2 regions of the Roseateles sp. P1_C6 genome follow, and region 2 is predicted to be linked to the other one. Evidence: predicted binding sites of a transcription regulator. Region 2 holds the regulator's gene; the other holds the start of a gene.
The links. Region 2 encodes FNR, which switches genes on or off when oxygen is low (the NO sensors DNR and NnrR bind a similar motif). Its sites were predicted from a motif close to TTGATNNNNATCAA; they were not measured.

Region 1 (7,271 bases), on a different contig from region 2:
AGCGCGAGGACTCTTGCGTCATCCTCGTCGACCTGGGCCAGGGCCGGCATCGCATGGGCGGCTCCATCCTGGCGCAGACGCTGAACCAGTTCGGCCCTGACGTGCCGGACCTGGACGACCCCAAGCTGCTGGTGGCGCTGGTCGACGCGGTCAACGAGCTGCGCGCCGCGGGCCAGCTGCTGGCGTACCACGACCGTTCCGACGGCGGCCTGTGGGCAGCGGCCTGCGAGATGGCCTTCGCCGGCCAGACCGGCCTGAGCCTGAACGTGGACCTGCTGGTCACCGAAGGCGACGGCATCAGCGACAGCCGCGCCGACATGGGCGACTCGAAGAACTGGGCGGCCCAGGTCAGCGGCCGCCGCGAGGAACTGACGCTGCGCGCGCTGTTCAACGAAGAGCTGGGCGCGCTGATCCAGGTGCGCGCGGCCGACCGTGACGCCGTCATGCAGGTGCTGCGCGCGCATGGCCTGTCCAGGCATTCGCACGTGGTCGCCAAGCCGAACCCGAAGCGGCAGATGGAAGTCTGGCGCGACGCGAAGAAGGTCTTCGGCGCCGACCTCACCAGCCTGCAGCAGACCTGGGATGAGGTGAGCTGGCGCATCGCGCAGCTGCGCGACAACCCCGCCGGTGCCGATGCCGAGCACGCCGCCGCCGGCAAGGCCGACGACCCGGGCCTGCACGTGCACCTGACGTTCGCGCCCGAGGCGCCCTTCGTCAGCACCGGTGCCCGGCCGAAGGTGGCCATCCTGCGCGAGCAGGGCGTCAACTCGCACATCGAGATGGCCTACGCGATGGCGCAGGGCGGCTTCGACAGCTTCGACGTGCACATGAGCGACCTGCACGCCGGTGCGGTCAAGCTGGACGGCTTCGCGGCCTTCGTCGCCTGCGGCGGCTTCAGCTACGGCGACACGCTGGGTGCCGGCGAGGGCTGGGCGCGCAGCATCATGTTCAACCCGGTGCTGGCCGAACAGTTCCGCGCCTTCTTCGCGCGCCAGGACACGCTGGCCCTGGGTGTGTGCAATGGCTGCCAGATGCTGGCCGCGCTGGCGCCCATCATCCCCGGCGCCGACGCCTGGCCGCGCTTCACGCGCAACCAGAGCGAGCAGTTCGAGGCGCGCCTGTCGCTGGTCGAGGTGCTGGCGTCGCCCAGCGTGTTCTTCCAGGGCATGGCCGGCAGCCGCCTGCCCATCGCCGTCGCGCACGGCGAGGGTTACGCCAACTTCGCGCGCCAGGGCGATGCGGCCAAGGTCATCACGGCGATGCGCTTTGTCGACAACCATGGCCAGGCGACCGAGGCCTATCCGTTCAACCCGAACGGCAGCCCGGGTGGCCTCACGTCGGTGACGACGCCGGACGGTCGCTTCACGGCGTTGATGCCGCACCCCGAGCGGGTGTTCCGCAACGTGCAGATGAGCTGGACCAGCGGCGACCGCGCGCTGCACAGCCCGTGGCTGCGCATGTTCCAGAACGCGCGGAAGTCTCTCGGCTAGGCCGCGTCGACTTCGAGCAGCAGCCGGTCCAGGCCCTCTTCGGTGCCGCGCCGGCGCTGTTCCACGTCCTGGTGGCCGTCGAGGTAGGCCAGCTGCTCGGTCAACTTGAGTGCCGAGCCGGCGGCCGTGTCCGTGAACTCCACGGTCACGAGCGAAGCCGACAGCGCGCGGCCGTTCGCGGCCATCGAGTAGGCGAAGACGATGCGGGCCTGCGGCACGATGTCGAGGAAGACCTTGTCGACGGCCAGTTGGGTGCCGTCCGGCAGGGCGCTGCGATAGGTCTCCTGCCCGCCGGGGCGGAAGTCCATGCTGAACTCGGTCGCGTTCATCTCGGCATGGCAGTCGGACCAGCGCAGCTTGGTGGCCGGGTCGGCCCAGGCCGCGAACACGCGGGCGGCCGAGGCCTTGAACTGGCGCTCCAGCACGAAGCTGGTGTGGGCGGTGGGCGTCGTCGTCATGGCTGGGATTCGTCCTGTTCTGCAAGAAGGGCGTCGAGCGCGTCGAACTGCCGGTGCCACATCGCCTTGCGCTCGGCCACCCAGGCCTCCAGGCCGTTGAAGGCCGCGGGCGCGATGCGGTAGGTGCGCACGCGGCCGAGCTTGTCCGACTGCACGACACCGCTGGCTTCCAGCACGGCCAGGTGCTTGACTGCCGAGGGCAGGCGAAGAGCGAGCGGCCTGGCGAGGTCGGACACCGACGCCGGCCCGCGGGCGAGCTGGTCGACCATGGCGCGGCGGTTGCCGTCCGCCAGCGCGGCAAACAGCTGGTTCAGCCCCTCATCCGAGGAAGCGGGCGGGGAGGGCATGGCGCAGCGGGTAGTACTGGAAGAAGGGTCGGGCCTGGACGATGGCGCGCCACACGGACGGGCGTGCCAGCAATCGCTCGAAATAGGCACTCAGCCGCGTGTGGCCGGGCGAGAAGGGCCGGACGATGGCCGCATAGAACAGCGCCGGCGCGGCCGCGCAATCCGCCATGCTGAAGGCCTCGCCGGCCGCCCAGGTGCGCTCGCCGAGATGGCTCTCGATGAGGTCGTAGGCCACGCCGAGGTCGTTGACGGCGCCGGTCTGCGTGGCAGCGTCGCGCTCGGCCTCGGGTCGCAGCTGCTGGCCGATGAAGCGCTGCATGGGCGTCATCACATGCAGGTCGAAGACGCGGTCCCACAGGCGCACTTCCAGCTGCGCGTCGAAGTCCTCCGGCAGCAGGCGCACCGCCCCGGGATGGCGACTGTCCAGGTACTCGATCTGGATGGAGGTCTCCGGCACCACGCGCTCGCCGTCGACCAGCAGCGGGATCTTGGCGGTGGGCCACAACGCCGCGTAGGCCGCGCGCTCAGCCGGGTCGCCGAGGTTGACCATGCGGGCCTCGAACGGCGTGCCGTTCTCGTCCAGCGCGATCAGCAGCTTCCAGCAGTAGGAGGAGAGCGGGTGGTAGTGCAGCGTCAGGGCCATGATGTCGTCGTTGGTTTCCGATGCGGCGAAGTATATGAACAGTTTCTTTGAAAGGAAACTGTCGGCGCAAACAAAAGGCGGACCGCAGCCCGCCTTTCGCTGGACCGCAGCCTGTCAGTCCTGGACCACTGCCGCCGCTTGCAGCCGCTTGTTCACCCGCAGCGCCACCAGCGTGCAGACCACGCCGGACAGCAGGTAGACGCTGAGCGACACCAGGCCGAAGCGCGAGGACAGGAACAGGGCCACGACTGGTGCAAAGGCCGCGCCCAGCAGCCAGGCCATGTCCGCCGTCAGCGCGGCACCGGTGTAGCGGAAGTGCGGCAGGAAGTTGGACGTCACCGAGCCCGCAGACTGGCCATAGGACAGGCCCAGCAGCACGAAGCCAATCAGGATGAAGGCAGCTTGGCCGGGTTTGCCGCCGCCGAGCATGAAGGGTGCAAACAGCGCGAACACGCCGATGGCCAGGGCCATCGTGCCGAGGTAGCTTCGCCGGCCGATCTTGTCGGCGATGAGCCCGGACATGGGCATGGCCACGGCGGCGAAGGCGGCGCCGAGCAGCTCCATCTTCATGAAGTCCTCGACCCCCTCGGTGCCGTACAGCGCCACCCAGGACAGCGGGAACACGCTCACCAGGTGGAAGAGGGCATAGCTGGCCAGGGCCGCAAAGGCGCCGATGACGATGTGATGGCCCTGGGCCGGCAGCAGCTCGCGCAGATAGGCGGGGTCGAGCTCATGCTCTTCCATGCGCTTCTCGTACTCGTGCGTGACGACCAGGCGCAGCCGGGCGAACAGCGCGACGACGTTGATCGCGAAGGCGGTGAAGAAGGGGAAGCGCCAGCCCCAGGACAGGAAGTCCTTGGCATCCAGGCTGCCGAACACGTACAGGAACACGCCCGACGCGACGAAGAAGCCCAGCGGCGCGCCCAACTGGCCCAGCATGGCGTACCAGCCACGGCGGTGCGGCGGTGCGTTCAGGGCCAGCAGCGAGGGCAGGCCGTCCCAGGAGCCGCCCAGCGCCAGGCCCTGGCCCACGCGGCACAGCGCCAGCAGCACGATGGCCGTGCTGCCAACCTCCGCATAGCCGGGCAGCAGGCCCATGGCGACCGTGGAGCAGCCCAGCAGGAAGAGGGCGGCGGTCAGCTTGGTCGAGCGGCCGAAGTGGCGCTGGATGGACATGCCGATCAGCGTGCCGACCGGTCGGACGACGAAAGCCAGCGCAAAGACCAGGAAGGCGTACAGCGTGCCGGTCAGCCGGTCCGCGAACGGGAAGAACACCTGCGGGAAGACCAGCACCGAGGCGATGCCGAACACGAAGAAGTCGAAGTATTCAGATGCCCGGCCGATGATGACGCCGACGGCGATGTCGCCGGGGGCCAGGTCCTCGTCGGTGCGGGTTGTCAGGGGGCCGGACTGGGGGGTATGAAAGGTACTGCTTGCGCTTGCCATGGCGGCCTGTCTCCGTCTTTGCCTAGGACAAAATGTCCAATAGTTGATTTGCCTCAATCAACTTACATTCCATCGCTGCGTGCAAGATCGTTAACCCTCGCGCGCACCTCAGGATGTACCCCAACAAGACTCTCCTCTGTCGCGTCCCGGTCTTGATGTCCGGCCTGGTCCTGAGCGGCTGCAACGCCGTCGTGATGAAACCGCATGGTGACATCGCTCAACAGCAGGCGCAGCTCATCGTCACGTCGACGCTGCTCATGCTGCTGATCATCGTGCCGGTGATCGCGCTGACGCTGTTCTTTGCATACCGTTACCGCCAGTCCAACACCGAGGCGACCTATGCCCCGGACTGGGACCATTCGACGCGTCTGGAACTCGTCATCTGGGGTGCGCCGCTGCTGATCATCATCGCGTTGGGCGCGATCACCTGGATCAGCACGCACAAGCTGGACCCCTTCCGCCCGCTGGACCGCGTGGCCGAGGGAAGGCCGCTGGCCGCTGACGTGAAGCCGCTGGAGGTCTACGCGGTGGCGATGGACTGGAAGTGGCTGTTCATCTATCCCGAGCAAGGCATTGCGACCGTCAACGAACTGGCAGCGCCCGTGGATCGCCCGATCCACTTCCGGTTCACGTCCACGTCGGTGATGAACACCTTCTACGTGCCCGCGCTGGCCGGCATGATCTACGCGATGCCGGGCATGGAGACGCAACTGCACGCGGTCATCAACAAGGCCGGCGTCTACGACGGCCTGTCGGCCCACTACAGCGGTGCGGGCTTCTCCGACATGCGCTTCAAGTTCCACGGCCAGTCGGACGAGGAATTCGCGGCCTGGGTGCAGTCCAACAAGGCCGGTGCCAACACGCTGACGCGTGCAGGCTACCTGAAGCTCGAAGAGCCCAGCACCAAGGAACCCATCCGCCGCTACGCCAGCGTGGAGCCGGGCCTGTGGAGCGCCATCGTCGACCGCTGCGTCGACGGCAAGAAGATGTGCTCCAGCCAGATGATGGCCATCGACGCCGCCGGCGGCGCCGGCAAGGGCGGTGTGGCCAGCACGATGCGCACGGGCTGGCGCGACTTCGAGGGTGGCAAGCGCGAGCGCATCGTCGTCGCGGCGCTGTGCACGCCAACCAATCCGCAAGGACTGCCCATCGAGATCGATGTGGCCCAGGCCGTCACGCAGAAGAACTGAGACCGAGCGATGTCCAATCCCGTCGTTGCACAACACCAGGCTGCTGACCAGCTGCACCCCATCCTCGGCCGGCTGGGCTGGGACGCGCTGCCGCTGCACGAGCCTATCCTCATCGCCACCTTCATCGCCGTTGCGCTGGGCGGCGCGCTGGTGTTCGCGCTGATCACCAAGTTCAAGCTCTGGGGCCATCTGTGGCGCGACTGGATCACCAGCATCGACCACAAGAAGATCGGCATCATGTACATCATCCTGGGTGTCGTGATGCTGTTGCGCGGCTTCGCGGACGCGCTGATGATGCGTGCCCACCAGGCCATGGCGTTCGCCGACAACGCCGGTTTCCTGCCGCCGCACCACTACGACCAGGTCTTCACGGCGCACGGCGTCATCATGATCTTCTTCGTCGCGATGCCCTTCGTGACCGGCTTCATGAACTACGTCGTGCCGCTGCAGATCGGCGCGCGCGACGTGGCCTTCCCGTTCCTGAACAACTTCAGCTTCTGGATGACCGCCGGCGGTGCCGTGCTGGTCATGATCTCGCTGTTCATCGGCGAGTTCGCCAAGACCGGCTGGCTGGCGTATCCGCCGCTGTCGGGCATCCTGGCGAGCCCGGATGTGGGGGTGGACTACTACCTGTGGTCGCTGCAGATCGCGGGGGTGGGCACGACGCTGTCGGGCATCAACCTGATCGCGACCATCATCAAGATGCGCGCGCCCGGCATGACGATGATGAAGATGCCCGTCTTCACGTGGACGTCGCTGTGCACCAACGTGCTGATCGTCGCGACCTTCCCCGTGCTGGCCGCCACGCTGGCGCTGCTGACGGCCGACCGCTACCTCGGCACCAACTTCTTCACCAACGACCTTGGCGGCAACGCCATGCTGTACGTGAACCTGATCTGGATCTGGGGCCACCCCGAGGTCTACATCCTGGTGCTGCCGGTGTTCGGCATCTTCTCGGAAGTCGTGTCCACGTTCAGCCGCAAGAAGCTGTTCGGCTACGCGTCCATGGTCTACGCGACGGTGGTCATCACCATCCTGTCCTACCTGGTCTGGCTGCACCACTTCTTCACGATGGGTTCGGGCGCCAGCGTGAACAGTTTCTTCGGCATCACGACGATGATCATCTCGATCCCGACGGGCGCCAAGATCTTCAACTGGCTGTTCACGATGTACCGCGGCCGCATCCAGTTCGAGGTGCCGATGCTGTGGACCGTGGGCTTCATGGTCACGTTCAGCATCGGTGGCATGACCGGCGTGCTGCTGGCTGTGCCGGCGGCCGACTTCGTGCTGCACAACAGCCTGTTCCTGATCGCGCACTTCCACAACGTCATCATCGGCGGCGTGGTGTTCGGCGTGTTCGCCGGCATCAACTACTGGTTCCCCAAGGCCTTTGGCTTCCGCCTGGATGCCTTCTGGGGCAAGGTCTCGTTCTGGTGCTGGTTCATCGGCTTCTGGGTCGCCTTCACGCCGCTGTACGTGCTTGGCCTGATGGGCATCACGCGCCGCGTCAGCCACTTCGATGACCCGTCGCTGCAGATCTGGTTCGTCATCTCCGCCGTCGGCGCCGGCATCGTCGCGCTGGGCATAGCCGCCTTCCTGATCCAGATCGCCGTCAGCATCATGCGCCGCAAGCAACTGCGCGACGTGACCGGCGACATCTGGGGCGGCCGCACGCTGGAGTGGTCCACCGCCTCGCC
Region 2 (7,271 bases):
GGCAGCGACGATGAGGTGGTCCCAGCGCAGCGTCGCGCCATCCTTCAGCGTGACCGTCTGCGCGGCGTCGTCGAGGGCGACGACCTCGCCCAGCAGCGTCGTCACGTTGCGCTGTCGCCGGAACAGGTGGCGTATCGGCGCCGCGATGGACGGTGCCGACAGGCCGGCCGTGGCCACCTGGTAGAGCAGGGGCTGGAACAGGTGGTGGTTGGTCTTGTCGACGACGGTGATGTCGACATCGGCTGAGCGCAGGGCCCGCGCCGCCTCCAGGCCGCCGAAACCGCAGCCGACGATGAGAACTTGGGGACGCATGGCGCCATGCTACGCCTGCTTTGCTGCGCCGCAGCATGACGTGGTTTTCGGATGGTGGTGGCGCTGTTGCATCGTGATGCAAAGGCGAATCCTGTGGCTGCGAAGCGCGCGGACGACGCACCTAGGATGCGGCGCCCAAGATGCCCCCCACCGCCCTTGCCATTGCCTCGACGCCTGCGCCTGCCACCAACTCGGCCTGGCAGCGCTCGCGTGCCGGCGGGCTGCGCGGCCTGTCCTTCCACCAGTGCCTGCTGGCGGCCTTCCTGCTGATCACCGCCTTGCTGGGCGGCGCGGCGGCGCAGGCCATGCTGGCGCTGGAGCATGTGGCGCTGCAGGGGCGCGAGGCCTCGCAGGCCGCGGCCGCGCTGACGGCGCAGGTGCAGCGGCTGGCGGAGCGCACGGTGGCGATGGAGCGCAGCGCGCGGCAGTTCCTGGTGCTGGACGACGCCAGCCTGCGCGAGCGCTTCCAGGCCGCCTGGCTGGATGCTCAGGCGACGCAGGCGGCGCTGACCGGCCTGCTCACGGAGCCTGCGTCGCCGCCGGTCTTTGCCGAGTGGGCCGCGCAGGCGCAGGCCGCCTGGGAGGTGCTGCAGAACCCAGGCCCGGCACGCTTCCGCCAGGCGGCGCTGCGGCGGCTGACGCCGGTGTTCGCGCGCCTGCACAGCCTCAACGAGACGCTGACGGTGCAAAGCCAGCAGGCCATGGACCGGCGCAGCGACGCGGTGCTGGCCGAGCTGGAGCAGCAGCGCCGCCTCATCAGCGCGCAGGTGCTGGGCGCGATCGCGCTGGCGGTCCTGCTGGCGCTGGGCTTCGGCCACTGGCTGCTGCGGCCGCTGGCCCATGTGGAGGCGGCCATCGGCCGGCTGGGCGACAACCGCTTTGACGAGCCCGTGGAGGTGCGCGGCCCGGCCGACCTGCGCCGGCTCGGGCGGCAGCTGGAGTGGTTGCGCCAGCGCTTGGCGACGCTGGAGTCCGACAAGACGCGCTTCGTGCGCCACATCTCGCACGAGCTGAAGACGCCCATGGCCTCCATCCGCGAAGGTGCGGCGCTGCTGCGCGACGGCGTCGCCGGGCCGCTGACGCCGGACCAGGGCGAGATCGTGCGCATCCTGGGCGACAACAGCGCCGCGCTGCAGGGCCAGATCGAGGACTTGCTGCGCTACCAGACGCTGGCGTCCGACTCGCAGCAGCTGCAGCGTCGCGCCGTCGACCTGAAGGCGCTGCTGGCGCGCGTCGTGGACGACCAGCGCCTGCTGTGGCAGACGCGCGGGCTGCAGGTGCAGCTCGATGCCGCCGAGTGCACCGCGGTGGTCGACGGCGACAAGCTGGCCATCGTGCTGGCCAACCTGCTGGCCAACGCGGTGCGCTTCAGCCCGCCTGGCGGTGTCGTCACGCTGGCGCTGCGACGCGACGCGGCCAGCGTCCGGGTTGACTGCATCGACGCCGGTCCGGGCGTCGCGGCCGAGGATGTGGAGCGCATCTTCGACCCCTTCTATCAAGGCCGTAACCAGGCGCCCGGCGCACGCCGCGGCAGCGGCATCGGCCTGTCCATCGTGCGCGAGATCGTGCAGGCGCATGGCGGCAACTGCCGGCTGCTGCCCAGCGAACGCGGCGCCCATTTCCGCATCGAGATTCCCCATGAAACGTCATCGAAGACTGCTTGAGATGGGCCTGCTGCTGTGGCTGGCGGCCACGCTGACGGCCTGCCAGACACCGACCCCGGCGCCCGAACCGGCGCCGCCGCCGCCCGCGCCGGTCTGCCCCGAGCCGCCCGCGCCGCCACCACCGCAGACCGACGAGCTGAAGGCCGCGCTGGCCTACGCGACCGAGCTGCGCACGCGCACCACGCCCGAGCTGACGCCCATCGCCGAGGCCTCCAGCGGCGCCGCCGTGCAGGCCATGCGCAAGGCCTTGGCGCTGAGCCAGGGCCGCAGCAGCGCCGAGCTGCTGCAGGCCGCGGCGCAGCTGGACATCGTCAACGCCGGCACCGATCCGCAGGCCGAGCAGCTCAAGCCGCTGGCCGGGCTGCTGGCGGCCCGCCTGGCCGAGCAGCGGCGGCTGCAGGACAGCGTCGACAAGCTGAGCCAGCAGCTGCGCGACAGCCAGCGTCGCAACGACCAGCTCAACGAGAAGCTGGAAGCGCTCAAGGCCATCGAGCAGACGCTGCCGGCCAAACCGATCAACGCGCCGCGTTGAAGGAGGCACCGATGAAGACGCAAGCCGCAATCCTGCTGGTGGACGACGACGCCGACCTGCTGCGCCTGATGACGATGCGCCTGAGCGCCGCCGGCCATGCGGTGCAGGCCGTGTCCAGCGCCGAGGCCGCGCTGGCCCACCTGGCCGTCAAGCTGCCGGCGCTGGTCATCACCGACGTTCGGCTGCCGGGCCTGGACGGCCTGGCGCTGTTCGACGAGGTGCGCCGGCGCCACCCGTCGCTGCCCGTCATCCTGCTGACCGCGCACGGCAACATCCCCGACGCCGTCGAAGCCACCACGCGCGGTGCCTACGCCTACCTGACCAAGCCCTTCGACGGCAAGGAGCTGATGGAGAAGATCAACCAGGCGCTGCTGGTCAATGCGCCCGGGCCCGCGCCGTTCGACGGCGACGGCAGCTGGCGCAGCGAGATCATCAGCCGAAGCCCGCGCATGGCCGAGGTGCTGGCCGAGGCGCGGCTGGTGGCCGCCACCGATGCGAGCGTGCTGATCTGCGGCGACAGCGGCACGGGCAAGGAGTTGCTGGCACGCGCCCTCCACAAGGCCAGCCCGCGCGCGGCCAAGCCGTTCATCGCGGTGAACTGCGCGGCCATCCCGGAGGCGCTGCTGGAGTCGGAACTCTTCGGTCACGTGAAGGGCGCCTTCACCGGCGCGCAGGCGCAGCGCCAGGGCCTGATCCCTGCGGCGCAGGGCGGCACGGTGTTCCTGGACGAGATCGGCGACATGCCGCTGGCGCTGCAGGTCAAGCTGCTGCGCGTGCTGCAGGAGCGGGTGGTGCGGCCGGTGGGCAGCAACGAGGCGCTGGCGGTGGACGTGCGCGTACTGTCGGCCACGCACCGCGACCTGGAACTGGCGATGGCCGAGGGCCAGTTCCGCCCCGACCTCTACTACCGGCTCAACGTCGTCAAGCTGCAACTGCCGCCGCTGTCCGAGCGGCGCGAGGACATCGCGCTGCTGGCCCAGCACTTCCTGCAGACGCTGGCCGAGCGGCATCGCAAATCGGTCAAAGGCTTTGCGCCCGACGCGCTGGAGGCACTGGTCACGGCGCCCTGGCCCGGCAACGCACGCCAGCTCTACAACGTCGTCGAGCAGGTCTGCGTGCTGGCCACCGCGCCGCTGGTGCCACTCGCGCAGGTGCAGCGCGCGCTGCAGATGCCGTCGGCCGAAGTGCTGAACTACCAGCACGCCAAGCAGCGCTTCGAGCGCGACTACCTGAACCAACTGCTCAAGCTCACGTCGGGCCATGTCGCCGAAGCCGCGCGGCTGGCCGACCGCAACCGCACGGAGTTCTATCGCCTGATGCAAAAGCACGGGCTGGACCCGCAACTGTTCCGTGCCGAGGGCGACCCCCTAGCTTCGGCGTCCGATCCTGGCGACAAAAAAGTGTCAGGTGAATCAAGCACTTAGGCGGATGGCGCCTGAGGTTGTCGCCGGCTGGCGACAAAAACCCGCTTGTCTGTGGGTGTCACTCGCCAGTTAGACCACGTGGTGATGGCTAAGTGCTTGATCCAACTGGCAAATCACGAACTGGCACAGCCCTTGCGCTAAGCCTGGTTGTGGTGCCACCCGGCATCGCGTTGATTCAAGCACTTTCAGGAGATCTGCATGCAAACATCTACCCTCGTCCGACTGCTGTCCGCTGCCCTGATGGCGACCGCCGCCTCTGCCTCGTTCGCTGCCGACCCGGCCGCCACCCCCGCGACGGCACCTGCCGAGCAGGTCGCCCAGGCGCAGACCGGCGATGCCGCCGTGGCCAGCCAGGCCGCCGCGGTGCTGCAGCAGGACAAGGATCTGCAAGCCCTGCCGTTGACCGTCAGCAGCACCAGCGCCGGCGTCATCGTTGTCAAGGGTGCAGCGCCCAGCGCCGAACTGGCCCAGAAAGCCATCAAGCTCGTGCAAGCCGTGCCGGGCGTGAAGGAAGTGCGCAACGAGATCAAGGTCGGCTGACCCTCGTTGCAGTACTGAGGCCTACCTGACGGGCCTCGCACCAAGGCCTCGCGTGCCCCCGCGAGGCCTTGTTGCATCTGGCGGCGCTTCGGCAGTGCCGACGGGCCGCTAGCAGCGGCTGTTGTTGACGATGGCCTGCAGCCCGGGCTGGTCGAGGATGCGCAGCTGGCGCTGCTTGACCTCCATCAGACCGTCCTCCTGGAACCTGGAGAAGGTGCGGCTGACGGTCTCCAGCTTCAGGCCCAGGTAGCTGCCGATCTCCTCGCGCGTCATGCGCAGCACCAGGCTGGACGCCGAGAAGCCGCGGGCCTGCAGACGTTGCGTGAGGTTCAGCAGGAAGGCGGCCAGTCGTTCCTCGGCGCGCATGTTGCCGAGCAGCAGCATGACGCCGTGGTCGCGCACGATCTCGCGGCTCATGATCTTGTGGAACTGGTGCTGCAGGCCGGTGAACTCGCGCGACAGCTGCTCCAGCTGCGTGTAGGGGATGACGCAGACCGACGAGTCTTCCAGCGCGACCGCGTCGCAGTGGTGGTGGTCGCTGCTGATGCCGTCCAGGCCCAGCAGCTCGCCGGCCATCTGGAAGCCCGTGACCTGGTCGCGCCCGTCCTCGCTGCCGACGCAGGTCTTGAAGAAGCCGGTCCGCACCGCGTACAGCGCCTCGAAGCGTTCGCCGTTGCGGAACAGGTGGTCGCCACGCGGCACGCTGCGGCGCTTGTTCACCAAGCCGTCGAGCTGGCCCAGTTCGCTGGCGTTCAGACCCACCGGCAGGCACAGCTCGCGCAGGTTGCAGCTCGCGCAGGCGACCTTGAGCGGTTCGATCGCCTTGGGAGCGGGTGACGCGGGCATGTCGGGCGTTGTCGGCAGGTGCATCGCGCGGGGCAGGGGGGTGAGCATGAATTGCATTCTTGGCCAGGCGACCCGCGGCGGCCTTGACCTGGATCAAGGCTGTCCGGCGCCGGCGTCGGCACAGTGGCGCCATGGCTGCCGTATCCGACCGCTTCCTCGACGCCGACCTGCTCCGCCGCCACGACGTGGCCGGGCCGCGCTACACGTCCTACCCGACGGCTGACCGCTTGGTCGAGGCGCACCAGGGTGCCCAGCACCTGCAGGCGCTGCGCCAGCGCGGCACGGCGCAGCCGCTATCCGTGTACGTGCACATCCCGTTCTGCGAGCAGCTCTGCTACTACTGCGCCTGCAACAAGATCATCACCAAGCACCACGAGCGCGCCGCACCCTACCTGGCCGCGTTGACGGTGGAGATGGACCTGGTGGCGTACGCCCTGGGCGGCACCGCGCCGGTGTCGCAACTGCACCTGGGTGGCGGCTCGCCCACCTTCCTGTCCGACGCGGAACTGGGCACGCTGATGACCGAGCTGCGCCGGCGCTTCAGGCTGCTGCCGGGCGCCGAGTTGTCCATCGAGGTGGACCCGCGCACGGTGGACCTGCAGCGCCTGTCGCATCTGCGCCTGTTGGGCTTCAACCGCTTGTCCTTCGGTGTGCAGGACTTCGACGTCGCCGTGCAAAAGGCCGTGCACCGCGTGCAGCCCTTTGCGCAGGTGGCTGCGCTGATGGCGCAGGCCCGCGAGCTGGGCTTTGGATCGACCAGCGTCGACCTGATCTACGGGCTGCCGTTGCAGACGCCTGCCTCCTTTGCCCGCACCATCGCGCAGGTCGCCGAGCTGCGGCCGGACCGCATCGCGATGTATGCCTACGCCCACCTGCCGCAGCGCTTCAAGCCGCAGCGGCGCATCGCGGCCGAGCTGCTGCCGCCGGCCGGCGACAAGCTGGCCATGCTGTCGGGCGCCATCAGCGCGCTGCTGGGCGAGGGCTACACCTACATTGGCATGGACCACTTCGCGCTGCCCGACGACCCGCTCGCCGTCGCCAAGCGCCAGGGCTTGCTGCACCGCGGCTTCCAAGGCTATTCGACGCAGCCGGACTGCGACCTCGTCGGCCTGGGCGTGTCCGCCATCAGTCGCGTGGGCGCCACCTATGCGCAGAACGCGAAGACGACCGAGGAGTACCAGGACGCGCTCGCCCAGCGTCAACTGCCCGTGCAGCGCGGCCTGGCGCTGACGCGCGATGACCTGCTGCGCCGCGCCGTCATCATGGCCTTGATGTGCCAGGGCCGCGTGGAGTTCGAATCCATCGCAGCGTCCTACCTCGTCGACGTGCCGAGCTATTTCGCCACCGAGCTCGAGCGCTTGGTGCCACTCGCCGAGCAAGGCCTCATCGTGCTGGAGCCGGGTGCCATTCAGGTCACGCCGTTGGGTTGGTACTTCGTGCGCGCCGTGGCGCTGGTGTTCGACCGCTACCTGCAGGCCGACGCGAGCCGCGAGCGCTTCTCGAAGATCATCTGATGGGGCTGCATGCCGCGCTGATCGGCTCGGCCGCGTTGATGGGCCTGGCGGCGGCGCCGCATTGCGCGCTGATGTGCAGCACGCCCTGCGCGCTTGTCGCACGAGGCTGGCGCCAGCAGTCGCGGCTGCTGGCAGGCCGGCTCGTCGGCTACAGCGTGGCGGGCGTGGTCGCTGCGGCAGCAGCCCAGGTGCTGGCCCAGATGTCCCAGGGCGCCGCGGTGCTGCAGCCGCTGTGGGCGTTGCTGCAGGCTGCCTTGCTCGTGCTGGGCCTGAGCCTCGTCTTGCGCGGCCGCGTGCCGGTGTGGCTGGCGAACGCACGCTGGCGCCCGACGCCGGGGCGCAGTTTCGCGACAGGCCTGGCCTGGGTGGCCATGCCGTGCGGGCTGCTGCATGCCGCGCTGCTGCTGGCTGCGCTGTCCAACTCGCCGCTGGACGGTGG

Region 1: cyoA (ubiquinol oxidase subunit II) is a predicted target of FNR. The motif match lies at 4,428-4,441, and genes of this name have one in related genera.

What each region holds. Positions count from the first base shown of each region.
Region 1 is NZ_JBFUAK010000002.1:393,618-400,888, forward strand. It holds gene purL (phosphoribosylformylglycinamidine synthase) at 1-1,490, shown strand, start outside; gene AC1D29_RS04800 (SRPBCC family protein) at 1,487-1,948, opposite strand; gene AC1D29_RS04805 (ArsR/SmtB family transcription factor) at 1,945-2,295, opposite strand; gene AC1D29_RS04810 (glutathione S-transferase family protein) at 2,267-2,938, opposite strand; gene AC1D29_RS04815 (MFS transporter) at 3,053-4,384, opposite strand; gene cyoA (ubiquinol oxidase subunit II) at 4,540-5,574, shown strand; gene cyoB (cytochrome o ubiquinol oxidase subunit I) at 5,584-7,271, shown strand, end outside.
Region 2 is NZ_JBFUAK010000011.1:183,123-190,393, reverse strand. It holds gene AC1D29_RS23540 (NAD(P)/FAD-dependent oxidoreductase) at 1-312, opposite strand, end outside; gene AC1D29_RS23535 (sensor histidine kinase) at 453-1,976, shown strand; gene AC1D29_RS23530 (hypothetical protein) at 1,951-2,508, shown strand; gene AC1D29_RS23525 (sigma 54-interacting transcriptional regulator) at 2,520-3,932, shown strand; gene AC1D29_RS23520 (BON domain-containing protein) at 4,131-4,472, shown strand; gene fnr (fumarate/nitrate reduction transcriptional regulator Fnr) at 4,581-5,318, opposite strand; gene hemN (oxygen-independent coproporphyrinogen III oxidase) at 5,450-6,832, shown strand; gene AC1D29_RS23505 (urease accessory protein UreH domain-containing protein) at 6,832-7,271, shown strand, end outside.